Regions from separate parts of the Sphingopyxis selenitireducens genome, predicted to be linked through region 2. Evidence: predicted binding sites of a transcription regulator. Region 2 holds the regulator's gene; each other region holds the start of a gene.

Region 1 (6,088 bases), on a different contig from region 2:
CGGCAGACGCCTGATCGGCCGGAATTTCGGTGCGTGCAAACCAGCCGCCATTGGCATATTTGTCGAAATCGTCGCCGGGCTTCACCGAGGTGTCGCGCGCGCTCAGGTCCACACCCCATGTGCCGAAGGTCAGCGCCTTCAGCGACGCCTTGTCGGCGCTGCCCGCATCGTCGGCGTCGGCCAAGAGCGTCGCTTGTCGCCCCATGTCACTGCCATACACCGGTGCGGCCGAGACCAATGTTGCGGCCACAGCAATTGTCGCCACCCCCAAAACTCGCACTTTCATTCCCCGTCTCCCGAAACCGTTGCGCCAACCGATCAAACGATGGCCATGATCAACCTTGTCCGCCGGTGATGCAAAGCGGTCAAGCAGTCGATCCGCCGCTGGTCGAAGCCTCAAGGGAGTTGGTGGAAAGACCGGAACGACCGGGTCAATACTCCCGTTTTTCATCCGGCAACCCGCCGGAAGATATTGACGAAGCACCGTTGCCTAGCAATGGGATGCTGCACGGCAACAGCCGTCTCCGGGGGGAAATATCATCAGACGAGCCTTATTGACGGCAGCGGCCGCGCTGATTTTCCATTTTCCCCTTGTATCGGCGCAGAATATTCCTGCGAGCGACGACGCCTCGCGTCCAATTACAATGTCGGCGGAACAGCTATTCGGCGTTGCCGATCAGGCGCGGTCAATGCGCGACTTCGCAACCGCGGAAACCGCCTATCGCGCTCTTGCGACCAACCCCGACATCGAGCTTCGTATCGAAGCGCGCTTTCGCTTGGCGATGATGCTGGCCGACGAGATGGGCAAGCATCGCGAAGCTGCGACGCTGTTTCGTGAGATACTGGACGAAAAGCCCAAAGCGGCCCGCGTCCGTATCGAACTCGCCCGCATGCAAGCAATGCTTGGCGACCTGCGCGCTGCCGAGCGCGAACTGCGTTCGGCGCAAGCGGCCGGTTTGCCACCCGAAGTGGAACAGATGGTTCGCTTCTATTCAGCGGCGCTCAGCGCCCAAAAACCCTTCGGCGGATCGGTCGCCATCGCCTTCGCACCCGACAGCAACATCAATCGCGCCACGCGTTCGGACACGCTGGGCACGATCATCGGCGACTTCACGCTGGATGACGACGCGCAGGCGCAATCCGGACTGGGGCTTGCGCTGCGCGGCCAAGCTTATTTCCGGACCGGGATAGACAAAAGATCGCAATTGCTCGTCCGCGCATCGACCTATGCAAGTCTCTACCGCGACAAACAGTTCGATGACGTTGCATTGTCGATTCAGGCCGGCCCCGAATATGCATCGGGTAAGGACCGGATCAACATATCAGGCGAAGCGACATGGCGCTGGTATGGCCTCGCCCCCTACAGTTTTTCAGCCGGAGTTGGCGCAACCTGGCAGCATCCGATGGGCGACAAGGCGCAGCTTCGTGTCGATGGCCGCATCACCGACGTGAACATCCACCGCAACGCGCTTCAGAACGCGACCAATCTCCAGCTCGCCGCGTCTTACGATCGCGCTTTTTCGGCAAAATTCGGTGGTGGCTTTCAGCTCAGCGGCAATCGCGATGCCGCCCGCGATCCGGGCTATTCGACGACATCGGGCGGTGCGACGGCTTATGTATTCCAGGAGCTTGGCCAAACAACGCTGACCGCCAGCGCTGGTTACAGCCGCCTCGAAGCCGACCGCCGGCTCTTCCTTTATCCAAAGCGCCGCGTCGACGACCGCTTCAACGCGTCGATCGGCGCGACCTTCCGCTTCCTCAAGATCGGGACTTTCGCACCGATGGCAAAGATCGGCTGGGAACGAAATAAATCGACCGTTGAGATTTGGGACTATTCACGTATTAGTGCAGAGTTTGGCATAACATCTGCTTTTTAAAGCGATGATTGTCAGATGAGCTTGGGGAACAGGGGGGGGCCTTGACCAAATGAATAAGCGTTTCGTAGCCGCGCTGCCGTCGTTGGTACTGACTTTTGCGCTGTCTGCATGCGGCGGCGGCGGCGTCAACAGCACGCCTACGCCTCCGACGCCAACTCCGACCCCTACTCCCACTCCGACCCCGCCACCCACAAGTGCCAATGCAGACCTGATAACCCTTACGCAAAGTGAGGATTTTACGAATGATGCGGTGACAGGCAGTGCGACGTATTCCAAGGAGGGCAGTCGAACGGCAGCCAGTTCCGCGCCATCTGCGCTGTCCTTCATCTATGATGCAGCCAGCCGCACCTACACCGTCAATACGGGAGAACGCAGCCAGAGTTTCACGCAGGCGCACATCGATTCGTCCCTCGGCAATGCCCAAATCACGGTATTCAAACGTGTTTCCGGAGCCACAACCGATACGCTCACGCTGACCAACGCGGCGTCTAGCGGAGATTTGACATATAAATATGTTGGCGGCGGATTTTGGCAGAGAACCATAGACTCGGCAACGTCGGTGACCGGAGCATTCGATGCTTTCACCTACGGCGTCGAAACGCCGGATGTTGCGCTTCCCAGGACCGGCGGCGCGTCATATGCCGTCGACCTCTTGGGTGTGGTTGCATCTCCCGATGCACTTTATTCAATGTCGGGAGATGGAACGCTCACTGCGAACTTGCTGACGGGCACTGTTACAGGCGGGGGCTTTAACGGGTTGCAACTGACGAACAGCCTTACCGGCGGTCCGGGTCCTTCAGGGAATTGGGGTTTCAACGGCACCATCGCCAGCAACCGCAATGCTATTGCAGGCACGATGTCACTGTTTTCCAGCACCACCGCCCCGATTTCCGGGGCTGCCGCAGGTCGTTTTTACGGCCCCGACTTCGATGAGATCGGGATAGCGTTCCGAGGAGAATCGACCAATCCGCTCTTTGCCGGAACGACGGCGGTCGGCGTCTTGGTCGGGCGCAAGACCAACGGCGTCATCACCGGGAACAATCCTTCCCTGCTGGATCTTCAGTTTGACGAGACATTCTTGTCGGCTCAAAAAGGTTTCGCATATCTTGCTTCCAACGGAACAGGATCGCCGTCCGAGTTTTCATCGAATTATTTGGTGTCACCGAACCAATTTCGTCTCAGCTACTCGGCTGCGGAAAGATCATTTTCGCTATCCGATGACGCCGCGTCGCCGAGCAGAACGGTCATATCAACCAGTCAATCTCCCGATGCCACGCTCTCCGACGGCAAATTCACGGGATATAGCAAATCGAGCGCCAATGAAGAGATCCGCTGGAGGCTTTACAAGCCCGCTGGCAGCAACAGCGAAATTGCGCTGACCTATTCCAGTTTTTTCAACCTGTCCTATGCCGCTCGCAACTCTGACGGAAGTTGGGCCTATCGCAATGTTTGGACGCCCTTTGGGGTTGCGACGCCCAATGCATCAATGCCGACGAGCGGATCCGCGAACTACGCCGGGGTTTTGCATGGAACCGCGTCTGACGGACTGATCGGAAGCGAGCTTGCCGATCTTGGTGGCACCGTCAATCTCGCCGTCAACTTCGGGACGGCGGCGGTCACCGGAACGGTCAATCCCATCATCACATATCGTTCGGGCACCACCTATGATCTGGGGACGTCCAACCTGTTCGAAGCTCGATATTTCAATCCCGGCGTTAATCAGCCCGGGTTTGCGGGAAGCCCGAATGTCTCGGCCCGCTTTGGTGGAACCCTTTCGAATCCAGTTGGGCAGGCCTTTGATGCCCTGCTCGGCGGTGTATTTTATGGCCCCAATTATTCCGAGCTTACCGGGACGTTTTCCGGCAAATATGCACCACTTGGCAGTTCGGGGGTGTCGGGCTTGTTCTGGGGCGGCTTTGGCGCGACAAAAGCAGCTGGCACGCCCCCACCCTGAGGCAACGCAGGTAATCGCCCGACGCCCCTGCAGCCTGTTGGCACCAAGAATGCAATATCGGGATTCAGCACTCGCTTCGGCCCGAGGCACCCGCGGGCGCAGGTCCTCTTGTGCCTTGCGCCCGCGCACCCTAGCTTAAAGGGGACCGAAAACCGCCTTGCGCGGATAGAACAAATCTGGAACATACTCCCCCATGAGTCTCACCCATATTTCCGTGCGCGGCGCGCGCGAGCATAATCTCAAGGGCGTGAACGTCGACCTGCCGCGCGATGCGCTGGTCGTCATCACCGGCCTGTCGGGCAGCGGCAAGTCCAGCCTCGCGTTTGACACCATCTATGCCGAAGGGCAGCGGCGTTATGTCGAAAGCCTGTCGGCTTATGCACGCCAGTTCCTCGAGATGATGCAAAAGCCCGATGTCGAGCATATCGACGGGCTGTCGCCGGCGATCAGCATCGAACAGAAGACGACGAGCCGCAATCCGCGCTCGACCGTCGCGACGGTCACCGAAATCTACGACTATATGCGCTTGCTGTGGGCGCGCGTCGGCATTCCCTATTCGCCGACCACCGGCGAGCCGATTTCTGCGCAGACCGTCACCGACATGGTCGATCGCGTGATGCAATTGCCCGAGGGAACGCGCGCCTATCTGCTCGCTCCCGTCGTGCGCGGGCGCAAGGGCGAGTATAAGAAGGAACTCGCGCAGTGGCAGAAGGACGGCTTCACCCGCGTCCGCATCGACGGCGAATTTTACGAGATCGGTGAAGCCCCCGCTCTCGACAAGAAATATAAGCATGACATCGAGGTGGTCGTCGATCGCATTGCGGTGCGCGACGGCCTCGAATCCCGGCTTGCCGACAGTTTCGAGACCGCGCTGAAGCTCGCCGAGGGGTTGACCTATGTCGACCTCGCCGACGGCCCGGTGCCAGGGCGCGAGGATGAGGACACCGGCGGCGCGATGAAGGGCGCGGGCATCCCCGCGAACCGCATCATCTTTTCGGAGAAATTCGCCTGCCCCGTCTCGGGCTTTACGATCGCCGAGATCGAACCCCGCCTGTTCAGCTTCAACGCACCGCAAGGCGCCTGCCCCGCCTGCGATGGGCTGGGCGAACGGCAGGAGTTCGACCCAGATCTGGTAGTCCCCAACCATGCGCTGAGTCTGAAGAAGGGCGCGGTGGTGCCGTGGGCGAAGTCGAACCCGCCCTCGCCTTATTACATGCAGGTGCTCGAAAGCCTCGGCAAAGCCTATGGCTTCGACCTGACGACACCGTGGGAAGACCTGCCGGGCGAGGTTCAGCTGATCATCCTCTATGGCACCGGCGGCAAGCCGGTCGAGCTGATCTTCAAGGACGGCAAGCGCAGTTACTCGACCCATAAGGCATTCGAAGGCGTCATCGGCAACCTCAACCGCCGCATGCTCCAGACCGAAAGCGCGTGGATGCGCGAGGAGCTGAGCAAGTATCAGACCGCGCAGCCGTGCGAGACGTGCCATGGCGCGCGCCTGCGCCCCGAACCGCTCGCCGTGAAGATCGCTGGCGAAGACATCAGCATGTCCGCGCAGCGTAGCGTCGCCGACGCGCTCGCCTGGTTCGGCACGCTCGAAGACAAGCTCAACGACACCCAGCGCCAGATCGCGAAAGCGATCCTCAAGGAAATCAACGAGCGGCTGGGCTTCCTCAACAATGTCGGGCTCGATTATCTCAACCTCAACCGCACCAGCGGCACATTGAGCGGCGGCGAGAGCCAGCGCATCCGCCTTGCCAGCCAGATCGGCAGCGGGCTGTCGGGCGTGTTGTACGTCCTCGACGAACCGAGCATCGGGCTTCATCAGCGCGACAACGACCGGCTGCTCGCAACGCTCAAGCGCCTCCGCGACCTTGGCAATACGGTGATCGTCGTCGAGCATGACGAGGATGCGATCCGCCACGCCGACTATGTCGTCGACATGGGCCCCGGCGCGGGGCTCCACGGCGGCGAGATCGTCGCCGAGGGCACGCTGGAGGAGGTGCTGAAGAGCGAGACCAGCCTGACCGCCGCCTATCTCAACGGCACCCGCCAGATCGAGATTCCCAAGCACCGCCGCAAGGGCAATGGCTTCGACCTCGTGCTCAAGGGGGCGCGTGCGAACAATCTCAACAATGTCACCGCGAAGATTCCGCTCGGCACCTTCACCTGTGTCACCGGCCTGTCGGGGTCGGGCAAGTCGAGCCTGATCATCGACACGCTCTATGCCAGCGCGGCGCGCATCCTGAACGGCGCG
Region 2 (6,088 bases):
GATTTCGCGCAGCGCGCCTGGTTCGATCGCATCGGAGCAGTTGGCACGATTTTGGGTGAAATTGCGCGGGTCGACGGACGGGGCGCACGTGCACCGCCGCTACGCGCACGGCTGAGCGCGCATATTCACGAACAGCTCGAGGGATCGACGGGCGGCATCGCCGCGGCGCTGGTTACTGGCGACCGCGGTGCGATTGCGGAGGCCGACGAAGAAGGGATGCGGCGCAGCGGGCTGGCGCATCTTTTATCGATCAGCGGGCTGCATGTGACCGCGGTGGTGGGTTTCGCGATGCTGCTGACGATGCGTCTGCTGGCGCTCAACCGGCGACTGGCGCTTGCGGGATATGTGCTGCCGCTCGCCGCCGCCGCCGGAGCGATTGCGGGCGGAGCCTATACTTTGCTTGCGGGAATGGAGGTGCCGACGCTGCGCTCTTTCATCGCCGCGCTGCTGGTCCTCTTCGCTTTCCTCCTTGGGCGTGAGGCCTTGACCTTGCGACTTGTGGCGGCGGGTGCGCTGATCGTGCTGATCTGGCGCCCTGAATCGCTTGCGGGGCCGAGCTTCCAGCTGAGCTTTGCTGCGGTCACCGCGATTATTGCGCTTCACGAAAGCCGCTGGATGCGGGCATTTCTCGCGCGTCGCGGGGAATCGTGGGTTATCCGGCTGGGGCGCGGCATTGTCGGATTGCTGATCACCGGTCTGGTGGTCGAGGTCGCATTGGCGCCGATCGCGCTGTTTCATTTCCACAAGGCCGGGCTTTATGGCGCGCTCGCCAATGTCGTCGCGATCCCGCTGACCACCTTCGTCATCATGCCGGCCGAGGCGCTGGCCTTGCTGTTCGACAGTGTCGGGCTGGGTGCCCCCTTCTGGTGGATCGCGGGGCAGGCACTAAACTTGCTGCTCGCGCTTGCGCACGCGGTCGCGGCGGCGCCGGGGGCGGTCGCGATGTTGCCGAGCTTTCCTGGCTGGGGGTTCGGCTTTGCGATCTTTGGCGGGCTATGGCTGCTTCTCTGGCAGACGCGGTGGCGCCGCGCGGGTTTCGTGCCGCTCGCTATCGGTGTAGCTGCGCTACTCGTGCAGCCTCGCCCCGATCTGCTGGTGACGAGCGATGGGCGGCATATTGCGGTCGCTGTGCCGGGCGGCGGCTATGCGCTGCTCCGCGACCGCGCGGGCGATTATGTCCGCGACACGATGGCCGAGGCGGCGGGTCACGATGCGCCGCTGGCTGCGCTTGCGGATCTTGATCATGTCGAATGCAACCGGGACTTCTGCCGCTGGAGGCAGGGCGAGGGTGCGGTTCAACGCACCATCCTCGCCTCGCGCGGACGCGATCGGATAGAGGGCACGGAAATGGCGGCGGCGTGCGCGGCCGCTGATGTTGTGATCAGCGATCGCTGGTTGCCGCACGAATGCGTTGCTCGCTGGCTCACGATCGACCGGGACAGCCTGGCGACAAGTGGCGGGCTCGCTATTTATCTGGGCGACGATCCACACATCGTCACCGCGCTGCGAACGGGCGACGCACATCCATGGCGCCGCCCGCCGCAGGTCAGTGGTAACGACGAAGCAGTCCCGACAGCCGACCTTGCACGATGACGCGATCGGCGGCGTAGCGCTGCGGTTCATAGGCGCTGTTCGCCGGGTCGAGCCGGATCATCTGGCCTTCGCGGCGGAAATATTTGAGCGTCGCATCCTGCCCGTCGACCAGTGCAACGACGATATCGCCCTCGCGCGCGGTGCTGGCCTTCTGGATCAGCGCATAGTCGCCGTCGAAGATGCCGGCTTCAACCATCGAGTCGCCCGACACTTCGAGTGCATAATGTTCGCCTGCGCCAAGCAGCGCGGCGGGAACGGCGAGGTTGTTGTGATCCTCAAACGCCTCGATCGGCACGCCTGCGGCGATCTTGCCATGCAGCGGCACTTCGATGACGTCGTTCGCGGCGATGGGGCGCAGCGCGGGGGCGGGTTTGCGCAGCGGAACGATATTGTCGCGATCATTGCGCACCGGCGCACTGGCTGCCTTTGCGGCCTCCGGCACCTTCAGTACTTCGAGCGCACGGGCGCGATTGGGCAGTCGACGGAGAAAACCGCGTTCTTCCAAGGCACTGATAAGTCTGTGGATCCCGGATTTGGATTTGAGGCCAAGTGCTTCCTTCATCTCCTCGAACGAAGGCGAAATGCCGCCCGCGTCGAGCCGTTCCTGGATGAAGTGGAGCAGTTCATGCTGCTTCGCCGTCAACATCGTTCATTCTCCATGATGCCAAATACCGGACATAAGGAGAACGATAGTGGAACAGAGCGGAACTTGTCAAGGGATGGCGATATAATCGGCGATATCCCTGAGGTCGCGTGGCGGCGCGCCGATCTCGCGGATGATCAGCGCGTTGGCGGCGATCAGCGGAAAGGTCTGGCCGCTGTCCTGTGAGGTGAAGGGCGTAAGCCGGCCCGCATCGAGTCGCGCGCGGATATAGTCGCGGCGGCCATCGCCCGCGGTCAGCGGGGTGGCGAGCGGCGCCTGATGGATCGGCGGCAATGGATCGCGTGCGCCCGCGAGGTGGCGAACGAGCGGCAACAGGAACAATGTTGCGGTGACGAAAGCTGACGCGGGATTGCCGGGGAGGCCCAGCAAAACAGCGTCGCCGATGGTGCCTGCGATCAGCGGCTTGCCGGGGCGCATCGCGATCTTCCAGAAATCGATGCGGCCGCCGGCATCCTCGAGCGCGCCGCGGACATGATCATGATCGCCAACCGAGGCGCCGCCGACGGTGACGATGACGTCATGGTGGCGTGCCAGATCCTTGAGAATGCTGGAGAGAAGGTGGCGGTCGTCGCGGGCGTGGAGCGGCATACTGACAAGCGCGGGCTCGGCGGCGAGCATCGCCGCGAGCATGACGCCATTGCTATCCGGGATCTGGCCGGGGACGAGCGGGCGGCCCGGCTGAACAAGTTCGTCGCCCGTGGTGAGGATTGCGACACGCGGCTGCCCGCCGACGTTCAGGGAGCCCGCGCCCGCCATTGCGGCAGCGGCGATCGCGCCGGGGGTGAGAAGCGCGCCGGCGCCCAGCAAATGCGCGCCTTTCGCAAAATCCCCCGCGCGGGCGCGGACGTGACGGCCGCGTTCGCGGGGGCCTTCGCCGGATAATATCAGCTTTTTTCCGTCGGTTGCCGTGTCTTCCTGAACCAGAATCGTGTCGGCGCCGACAGGGAGCATCGCGCCGGTAAAGATGCGCATCGCTTCGCCAGTGCCGATCGAGCGAGGCGGTGCGGCCCCGGCGGCGACGTCGCCGACGATGGTCCATGGCCCGGGCAGGTCGGCGAAGCGCATCGCATAGCCATCCATAGCCGACAGGGGCGCGGCAGGCTGATCGCGGATCGCTGTCACATTGTCTGAAAGATATCGTCCAAGTACATCAGACAAAGCGATATTCTCTGACTTGAGCGGTTCGCGGGCCGCAAACAACCGCGCCTGCGCCTCATCGACCGATATCATTCGGCGCGCCAGTCACCCGAGCGACCGCCGCTCTTTTCGAGCACGCGAATGTCGCCGAGGATCATCGCGCGGTCGAGCGCCTTTGCCATGTCATAGAGGGTGAGCAGCGCGACCGAAGCAGCGGTCAGCGCCTCCATCTCTACCCCGGTCGGGCCGGTCGTTGCGGCGGTGGCGCGGACAGATATGCCGGTTTCTTCCCATTCGAATTCGACGCCCACCTTGGTGAGCGCGAGCGGGTGACAGAGCGGGATCAGGTCGGCTGTGCGCTTCGCCGCCATGATCCCCGCGATGCGGGCGGTCGAGAGAACATCGCCTTTGGGGGCATTGCCGGTGCGGATCGCCTCCAGAGCGTCGGCCGACATGGTGATGCGGCCACCCGCGACGGCGCGGCGCGGGGTGGCGGCTTTGGCGCCGACATCGACCATAGATGCGGCGCCGCTTTCGTCGAGGTGAGTCGGTTTGTTTGTCATGCGGATGGAGCGAAGCAAGGTGCGGGGGGAAAGGCAAGCGGCGATAGGGCGGCCTTGCGTGCCGGGAGATGGCTATATGGGGGGAGCGTGCGCTTTTCTTCTCGTGCAGGTCTCGACCGGACGGGCACGGGCAAGGGACAACTGGACGGTTGTTGTTCGTCCGGACTCGTCGCAATAGGCGGCTGTTCACATGGCGTTGCTATCGAAAGGCCGAAATGTCTCCTGTCGTCGTCGGCCTGCTTCTCGCTTCGGCGCTCATCCATGCGATCTGGAATGCCATTGTCAGAAATGGCAAGGACCGCTTTTGGTCCATAGCGGTCATATGTCTGGTCGGGGCCATCGCGGCCTTTCCCTTCGCGCTGGCCCTAGGCGCGCCCGCGCCGCCAAGCTGGCCGTACCTCATCCTGTCTTCGGTGTTGCAGATCGGTTATAGTCTGTTTCTGGTCCGGGCTTACCGTGATGGCGAGCTATCGAGCGTTTATCCCATAGCGCGGGGTAGCGCGCCCTTGCTTGTCACACTCGGTGCCGCCCTGATCGCCCGTGAGTTGCCCGACACCGCCGGGCTTGCAGGAATTGCCTGTGTCTCCTCGGGTATCATCCTGTTGGCGCTTGGAGGCAATCGCCCCGACCCCAAATCGGCTGTCGCGGCGTTCGTGACGGGCATTTTTATCGCCAGCTATATGGTCGTCGACGGACTTGGTGTCCGTTTGTCGGAAAGCGCGCCGAGCTATGCCGCTTGGCAAGCTGTCACCGCGGGACTGTTCATCCCTTTGTCCTTCGTCGTTATCCGGCAGCGCATTCCCGCCCTGCCGCGTGGAAAAGAGGGCGTGCTGGTCGTTGGCGCCGGGATACTCAGCACCCTCGGCTATTGCATTGCAATCTGGGCCATGAGCCAAAGCGCAATGGGCGGAGTTTCCGCAATTCGCGAGACCAGCATATTATTTGCAGCACTGATCGGCGCCTTCGTGTTGGGCGAAAAGATGACCGTGCCGAAAATATTGGGCGCGGTAATGGTGACGGCTGGCGTAATCTGTCTCTCGGCGGGGTGACGACCCGTGGGCAAGCCGGCTTTTGCTTTTTGGGGAGCTTGCCCGGCTTCCCGTCCCTTTTCGGCCGTTCGCTGTCGATCCGGACGAAGTGACCGGAATCATCATCTCTTTCATCGTTATCCCGGACTTCTTCCGGAGTCCGTTGTTGCGGCGTGGAAGGGATGGATTCCGGATCAAGTCCGGGATGACGAATTAGAAATGTCCGGAAACGACCGATTTTCGCCATTCCAGTGATTGCCAGAGCGTCCTGTTATCGGACGTTCATTGGATCAGGGCACCGACTTGCCTTGGTTTTTTCCGGATGCGCCCGAGGCGGTCTAAAACCCGAATACGCTTTAACGGAACACCTTGATATTCGGTTGTAGAGCTACGACCACTCTGGTCGGTTACCAAAAGTAACACTCGCTGCCCAAGTGGGGTTGTATCGAAGGTCGCAGACAAGACCTTGAAGTCTGCGGCCTGTGCCCCGTTACTATCACAAAATTCGGGCAGAGCCTCCGCAAAGAGAGCGACAGCGACTTCGAAGCTGCCAGACGGTTTTCCACGCACAACGCGACCGTTGAGAAAATCGACTTCTATCAATGCTTCTGGAGATGACGCCGCTTCGCCAAATACATCCATGGGGTAGTGCCCAATCACGAACCCCAAGCCACTGGCCATCGAATCTGCGAGATTATGCCCTATGGCGCAAAGGCGATCATGCTTCATACACTGACTTTGCCAGCATTTGCGTCCGGTTTCTACATATGCTCGCACCGAAGCAGACAGTCACCTTACCACCCCATATCTGACGTTGCTTCGCGTACCCCGCCAGCGCTTTCCTCAGACGCTCAGGGCGCGTGCCAGTGCGACCCATTCGGCGACGGTGACCGTTTCGGCGCGGCGGGTGGGGTCGATGCCGAGGGTTTCCAGCGCGGCGACCGCACCTTCGACGCCTTTCAGGCTCTGGCGCAGCATCTTGCGGCGCTGGCCGAAACCCTTTTCGGTGAGCTTTGAGAGCAATGCCGGCTTGACGCCCTCGGGCTGGTCGGCGGGCGTGACATGGACGATCGCCGACATCACCTTGGGCGGCGGTGTGAAGG
Region 3 (6,088 bases), on a different contig from region 2:
CCAGTCGCTCGCGCAATCCTCGATCCGGCCGTGGATCGCCTCGGGCGAAAAGCCGCCGAAGATGACGCTGTGGACTGCGCCGATGCGCGCGCAGGCGAGCATCGCGACCGCGCCCTCGGGGATCATCGGCATATAGATGGTGACGCGGTCGCCCTTTTGGACGCCCAGCTTTTTCAGCGTGTTCGCCATGCGAATGACGTCGGCGAGCAGCGCGGCATAGCTGATCGTCCGCGTCTCGCCATCGGGGGCGTCGGGCTCGAAGATGATGGCGGTGCGGTCGCCATGCCCGGCGGCGACGTGACGGTCGACCGCGTTGTGGCAAAGGTTGAGGACGCCATCCTCATACCATTTGATCTCTACGGGATCGAACGACCAGCCCGCGATCTTCGTCGGCGCCTTGATCCAGTCGATACGCTTCGCCTGCTCGGCCCAGAAGGCGTCGGGATCGTCGATGCTCTGCGCATAGAGCCGGTCATAGTCGGCAGCGGTGCAGTGCGTGTTCGCGGCGGCGTCGGCCGGGACCGGGATCAGGGGTTCGGAAGGGGGCAATTCGGACGACACGGCGGACTCTCCCGTTTTCGGTTTGCTTTGCCTCGCCCCTGTGCTGCGATAACCGGCGAACCGCAAGTTGCAAAGCTATGCCAAGGGGTGTCGTTCGCGATTTGACCGGTCCCCCTCCCGCAGGCGGAAGGGAGAAAGATCAGGCCGCGCGCCAGCCGAAGCGATCCTCGCCCAGCGAAACGATCTGCCCCGCCGTACCCACCGGTTCGGCGGCCCCGTCGGTCAGAAAGGCCAGCATTGCGCCGTCGCTCACATCGACATGCGCCAGCGTTCGGGCACCTTCGGGGGTCCGTGCGACGACGACACCGGCCTTCGGGCTCCCGTCGCGGCCGTAAAAGACGGTGTAGGTTTCGATCGTTGCCGGTCCCGCATAATCCTTGACCAGTTCAGGCACCGCGCCGCGCGCGGCATCGGCTTCGGCCTGATAGTCGAAATCCTGCGGAAAGCTGGCGGCGGCGATGCGCTCTTTGCCCAATATGATGCAATGATTGTCGGTCGCGAAACCGCCATTGGCGAACAGGAAGCCATAGCGGCCTTCGCTGCGCAGCTTTTCGACCATCGAGACGATCGCGTGGCTCATATAATTGGCGATCGGGCCGCCGCCGAAAGTCAGTCCGCCGAATACAGTGGCGGGGCGGTCGACCGGCCAGCCGAGGGTGCGCCGTGCCATTTTGGGCACGCAGGGGAAGCAGCTGTAGAGTTCGACATGGTCGAAATCCGCAGCGGTCATGCCGTTGAGATCGAGCGTGCGGTTGATGCTCGTCTCCATGCTGACGCTGCCGTCATAGCGGTCGCGGTGAAGGATGTTCGCGGTTTCTTTCGCCGCAGCGCCCATGCCGATATGGATCAGCCGGTCCTCGGGGATGCCGCGCCGCCACGCCTCGGCGATGCTTGTGACGACAAAGCCCGCGCCCTGGTTCACGGACGAATTGGCGACCATCAACTTGGAATAGGGGAAGGCGATCGGGCGGTTGCGCTCGTCGATGGTCAGGATGGCGTCGGGGCTCGCGGGTTTGCGGATCCACGCGCCATCGTTCGCCGCGGCGACTTCGGAGAAGCGCGACCAGATGGCGGCGCTTTCACCCTGTGCTTCGGTGAGGTTCTGACCCCAGGCAGCGCGGGTCGCATTTTCATAGAGCGGATAGACATCGACCGGCGCCGACAGGCCGTGGAGCTGTGCATAATTGGGCTCGCGCCGGTTCGACACCGCGCGCACCGCATTATAGCTTTTGTCCTCACCCAGCGCGCGCTTGGCGGCGCGGCCGGCGGCGGTGCGCAGCGCTTCGCCCCCGACGATCGCGGCGAGCTTGATTTCGCCAGCGCCGATGCGGTTTGCCGCTTCGTTGAGGAGGCGAACCGGCGTGTCGCCGTGCGGCGCGGCCGACTGATAATTGACCGCCGGGGTGGCGCCGATCGCAGCGGCAAGCGGTTCGCAGAGGTTGCCAAGGTCGCGAAAGCTGATCTGGTCGACGATCGCGAGGCTGTCGAGATCGGCCAGAATCCCGCCGCCGGCGTCCGCCTCGGCGACCTTGAGCGCCGCGACCATCAGCCCCAGCGAGTCGAGCCCCAGGTCGGGGTCTTCGGGCCGGTCGTTGACCTGTCCGACACCGATGATGACGGGGATGCGTTCGGGATCGGTCATGATCATCGTCATGGTCAGCGTGCCTTCCACTCGGGCTTGCGCTTTTCGGCGAAGGCGCGCGGTCCTTCGCGCGCATCTTCGCTGGCCATCAGTTTTTTGCGTTCGCGGCTGTTGTCGGCCCAATGCGCGTCGTCCCCGGCGATCTGGCCGTCGGCGATGCGGAGCGCGACGCGCTTCGACGCCTGCACCGACAGCGGGGCGTTGCCCGCGATTTTTTCGGCGAGCGCGATTGCGGTTGGGAGAAGGTCGGCGAGCGGAACTACGCGGTTGGCAAAACCATAGCGTAGTGCGGCCTGCGCATCGAACGGGTCGCCGGTGAGCAGATGCTCCATCGCGACCTTCTGCGGCAATTGCTTGACGATGCGGAAGGCGCCGCCGGCTGCGGCGAACAGCCCGACCTTGACTTCGGGCAGGCCGAATTGGGCATGATCGGCGGCGACGACAAGGTCGCTCATCAGCGCGATTTCGCAGCCGCCGCCAAAGGCGAAGCCGTTGACCGCAGCGATGATGGGTTTCGAGATCGGGTGGGCGACCATGCCCGCGAAACCCCACGCCTGCTGCGCCTTGTCTTCGGGCTGAAGCATCTCGCCGCGCGACAGCGCGACAAGGTCTGCGCCTGCGCAAAAGCTTTTCTCGCCCGCGCCGGTGACGATCACGACGCGGATTTCTGGGTCGTTTTCGGCTTCTTCGAGAGCGAGTCCGATGCCGGTATGAACCGCGGCGTTTATCGCGTTGCGCGCCTCGGGCCGGTTGATCGTGACGATCAGGACGTGGCCCTGACGCTCCGTGAGAACGGCGGGTGCGGCGGTGTCGGTCATGCATCTCTCTCCCATGGGCCGGGGCCGCGATAAGGCGAATCCCGGCTGTCAGGGAAAACTATCGACCGAAGTTAACGTTTACGTCAACTGTAAAGGGTGAGAGGAACGCGAGGGCAAGGATCGAGACAGTCGCCCCCGCGAAGGCGGGGGCCGCTATCGGCCTTGCGCAAGGTTACCAGCGGCCCCCGCCTTCGCGGGGGCGACGATATGGACGCGGGGGCGACGGTTAGAGTCAGATCGACTGTCCGGTCTTCGCCCAGTCGGCGAGGAAGCCTTCGATGCCCTTTTCGGTCAGGATATGCTTGAACAGCCCCTTGATCACCGACGGCGGCGCGGTCATCACGTCGGCGCCGATCTTGGCGGCTTCGAGCACGTGGATGCCGTGGCGTACGCTCGCGACGAGGATCTCGGTGTCATAGGCGTAATTGTCATAGATCAGGCGGATGTCGGCAATCAGCTGCATGCCGTCGAAGCCATTGTCGTCGTGACGGCCGACGAAGGGCGAGACGAAGGTCGCGCCGGCCTTGGCGGCGAGCAGCGCCTGCGCCGCCGAGAAGCAGAGCGTGACATTGACCATCGTGCCGTCGCTGGTCAGCGCCTTGCAGGTCTTGAGTCCGTCGATCGTCAGCGGGACCTTGATGCAGACATTGTCGGCGATCTTGCGGAGGATTTCGGCCTCCTGCATCATCGTCGCATGGTCGAGCGCGACGACTTCGGCCGAAACGGGGCCGTTGGTCAGCGCACAGATTTCGCGGGTCACTTCCTTGAAATCGCGGCCCGACTTGGCGATCAGCGACGGGTTGGTGGTGACGCCGTCGAGCAGGCCGGTCGCGGCGAGTTCCTGGATGTCGGCGATTTCGGCGGTGTCGGCGAAGAATTTCATGGCGCGGGCTTTCCTTTGGGAAGGTGATTCGGTCGTTGCCCAACCCCCTAGAGCAACGGGCGCGCAAAATGAACCGTCGCTGCCTCTCTTCGTCACCCCGGATCAAGTCCGGGGTGACCAGATTGGGAAAGGGGTGGCGTTCGTTCTTTGTTCCAGTTAAGCGAAGCGCCATGGCCAAAGCGAAACGTCAATATGTCTGTCAGAATTGCGGGTCCGCAACCTATCGCTGGCAGGGGCAGTGCGCCGATTGCGGCGAATGGAACACGTTGGTCGAGGAGGCGGGCGAGACCGTTTTTTCGGCGAAGCATGACCTGAGCAAGGGCGGGCGCACGCTGACGCTCGAAACGCTCGACGCCGAAAGCAAAATGCCCGAGCGCATGCTGTGCGGTATCGCCGAATTCGACCGGGCGCTGGGTGGCGGCTTCGTCGCGGGGTCGGCGACCTTGATTGGCGGCGATCCCGGCATCGGCAAATCGACTTTGCTGTTGCAGGCGGCGGGCCGGCTCGCAAAGGCGGGCAAGTCGGTCGTTTATATCAGCGGCGAGGAAGCTGCGGCGCAGGTGCGGCTTCGCGCGCAGCGGCTGGGGCTCGGCAATGCGCCGGTCGCGCTGGCGAGCGCGACGTCGGTTCGCGATATTCTTGCCACGCTCGATCGGCAGTCGGCGGATTTCGTCGTGATCGATTCGATCCAGACGATGCACAGCGATCTGATCGACAGCGCGCCCGGCACGGTGAGCCAGGTGCGCGCGAGCGCGCAGGAACTGATCCGTTATGCCAAGGATGGCGGTGCGGCCATCGTGCTGGTCGGTCATGTGACGAAGGACGGGACGATCGCGGGGCCCCGCGTGCTCGAACATATGGTCGATACGGTGCTGGCGTTCGAAGGTGAGCGCAGCCATCAATATCGCATTTTGCGCGCAGTGAAGAACCGCTTTGGCGGCACCGACGAGATTGGCGTTTTTGCGATGGGCGAAGAGGGTTTGGGCGAGGTTTCGAATCCGTCGAGCCTGTTCCTGACCGATCGCAGCCGCGATGTCCCGGGATCGGTGGTGTTTCCGGCGCTCGAAGGCACGCGTCCGGTGCTGGTGGAGGTGCAGGCGCTGACGGTGCGGCTGGCAAGCGGCGCAACGCCGCGCCGGGCCGTGGTCGGCTGGGACAGCGGACGGCTGGCGATGGTGCTGGCGGTGCTCGAAGCGCGCTGCGGACTGCAGATGGGAGCCGCCGAAGTCTATCTGAATATCGCGGGCGGTTACCGGTTGACCGACCCAGCCGCCGACCTCGCCGTGGCAGCGGCGCTGATCTCCGCATTCACCGAACGGCCGGTGCCCGCCGACGCGATCGTCTTTGGCGAATTGTCGCTGTCGGGCGAAGTGCGTCAGGTTTCGCACGACGCGCTGCGCCTGCGCGAAGCGGCAAAGCTTGGTTTTTCAACCGGCTGGGGACCGAAGGGGATGAAGGCTGTCAAGGGAATCAGCGTCTCCGGTTTCGGCCGGCTTGGCGAACTCGTTGACCTGATGCTTGGGCGCGATTAGCGCACGGCAAATGGGAAGTCTGACATCATTGGATATTGCGGTGCTGACGCTGGTCGGCGGCTTTGCGGTGCTCGGCTTTATGCGCGGGCTGGTGCAGGAGGTGACGAGCCTTCTCGCCTGGATACTTGCGATCGCGGCGGTACGCTTTTTTCACCCTGTCGTGACGGATTTCGTCAGCGGCTGGGTCGGGACCGAGGGCGGCGCGGCGATGCTGGCGTTCGTGTTGTTGTTCGGCGGGGTATTCGTCCTCACCAAATGGGGCGGGCGCGCGATGGGGCAGCGCAGCCGCGCGTCGATCGTCGGCGGTTTCGATCGTGGGCTCGGCGCCGGTTTTGGTGCGGTGAAGGGGCTGATCGTTGCAACCATCGGCTTCATGATCGCGACGCTGCTTTACGATATCGGCTATGGCAATGCGCAGCGCCCGGCCTGGCTGACCGACAGCCGCAGTTATCCGGCGCTGAGCGCCACCAGCCAGGCGATGAGCAAGGTGATTGCCGATCGCCGCGCCGAGGCCCGCGCGGCCGAGGCCGAGGCGGCGCGGCAGGACACGAACGGGCAATGAGCGCGCCGCTCTACAATCGCGATATCCTGTCGCTGGCGGTTGCGGCGGCCGAGCATCTGCCGAACCCGGACGCGCGCTATCGCGTAAGCG

Evidence for each region. The regulator LexA, encoded in region 2, represses DNA repair genes until DNA is damaged. The targets are predictions, from matches to a motif close to GTTCCNCNCTTGTTCT.
Region 1: the regulator LexA is predicted to act here: its motif matches at 3,999-4,014, upstream of uvrA (excinuclease ABC subunit UvrA).
Region 3: the regulator LexA is predicted to act here: its motif matches at 4,043-4,058, upstream of radA (DNA repair protein RadA).

The regions. Positions count from the first base shown of each region.
Region 1 is NZ_JBPULG010000005.1:104,848-110,935, forward strand. Features, by position in the region: gene ACSYDV_RS16545 (M13 family metallopeptidase) at 1-286, opposite strand, end outside; gene ACSYDV_RS16550 (surface lipoprotein assembly modifier) at 690-1,877, shown strand; gene ACSYDV_RS16555 (transferrin-binding protein-like solute binding protein) at 1,927-3,831, shown strand; gene uvrA (excinuclease ABC subunit UvrA) at 4,025-6,088, shown strand, end outside.
Region 2 is NZ_JBPULG010000002.1:506,574-512,661, forward strand. Features, by position in the region: gene ACSYDV_RS08260 (ComEC/Rec2 family competence protein) at 1-1,593, shown strand, start outside; gene lexA (transcriptional repressor LexA) at 1,547-2,239, opposite strand; gene ACSYDV_RS08270 (molybdopterin molybdotransferase MoeA) at 2,306-3,487, opposite strand; gene moaC (cyclic pyranopterin monophosphate synthase MoaC) at 3,484-3,957, opposite strand; gene ACSYDV_RS08280 (EamA family transporter) at 4,173-5,006, shown strand; gene ACSYDV_RS08285 (hypothetical protein) at 5,268-5,714, opposite strand; gene rsmA (16S rRNA (adenine(1518)-N(6)/adenine(1519)-N(6))-dimethyltransferase RsmA) at 5,829-6,088, opposite strand, start outside.
Region 3 is NZ_JBPULG010000001.1:473,069-479,156, reverse strand. Features, by position in the region: gene acs (acetate--CoA ligase) at 1-531, opposite strand, end outside; gene ACSYDV_RS02110 (acetyl-CoA acetyltransferase) at 701-2,209, opposite strand; gene ACSYDV_RS02105 (enoyl-CoA hydratase-related protein) at 2,218-3,021, opposite strand; gene fsa (fructose-6-phosphate aldolase) at 3,254-3,904, opposite strand; gene radA (DNA repair protein RadA) at 4,075-5,436, shown strand; gene ACSYDV_RS02090 (CvpA family protein) at 5,447-5,998, shown strand; gene ACSYDV_RS02085 (iron-sulfur cluster assembly scaffold protein) at 5,995-6,088, shown strand, end outside.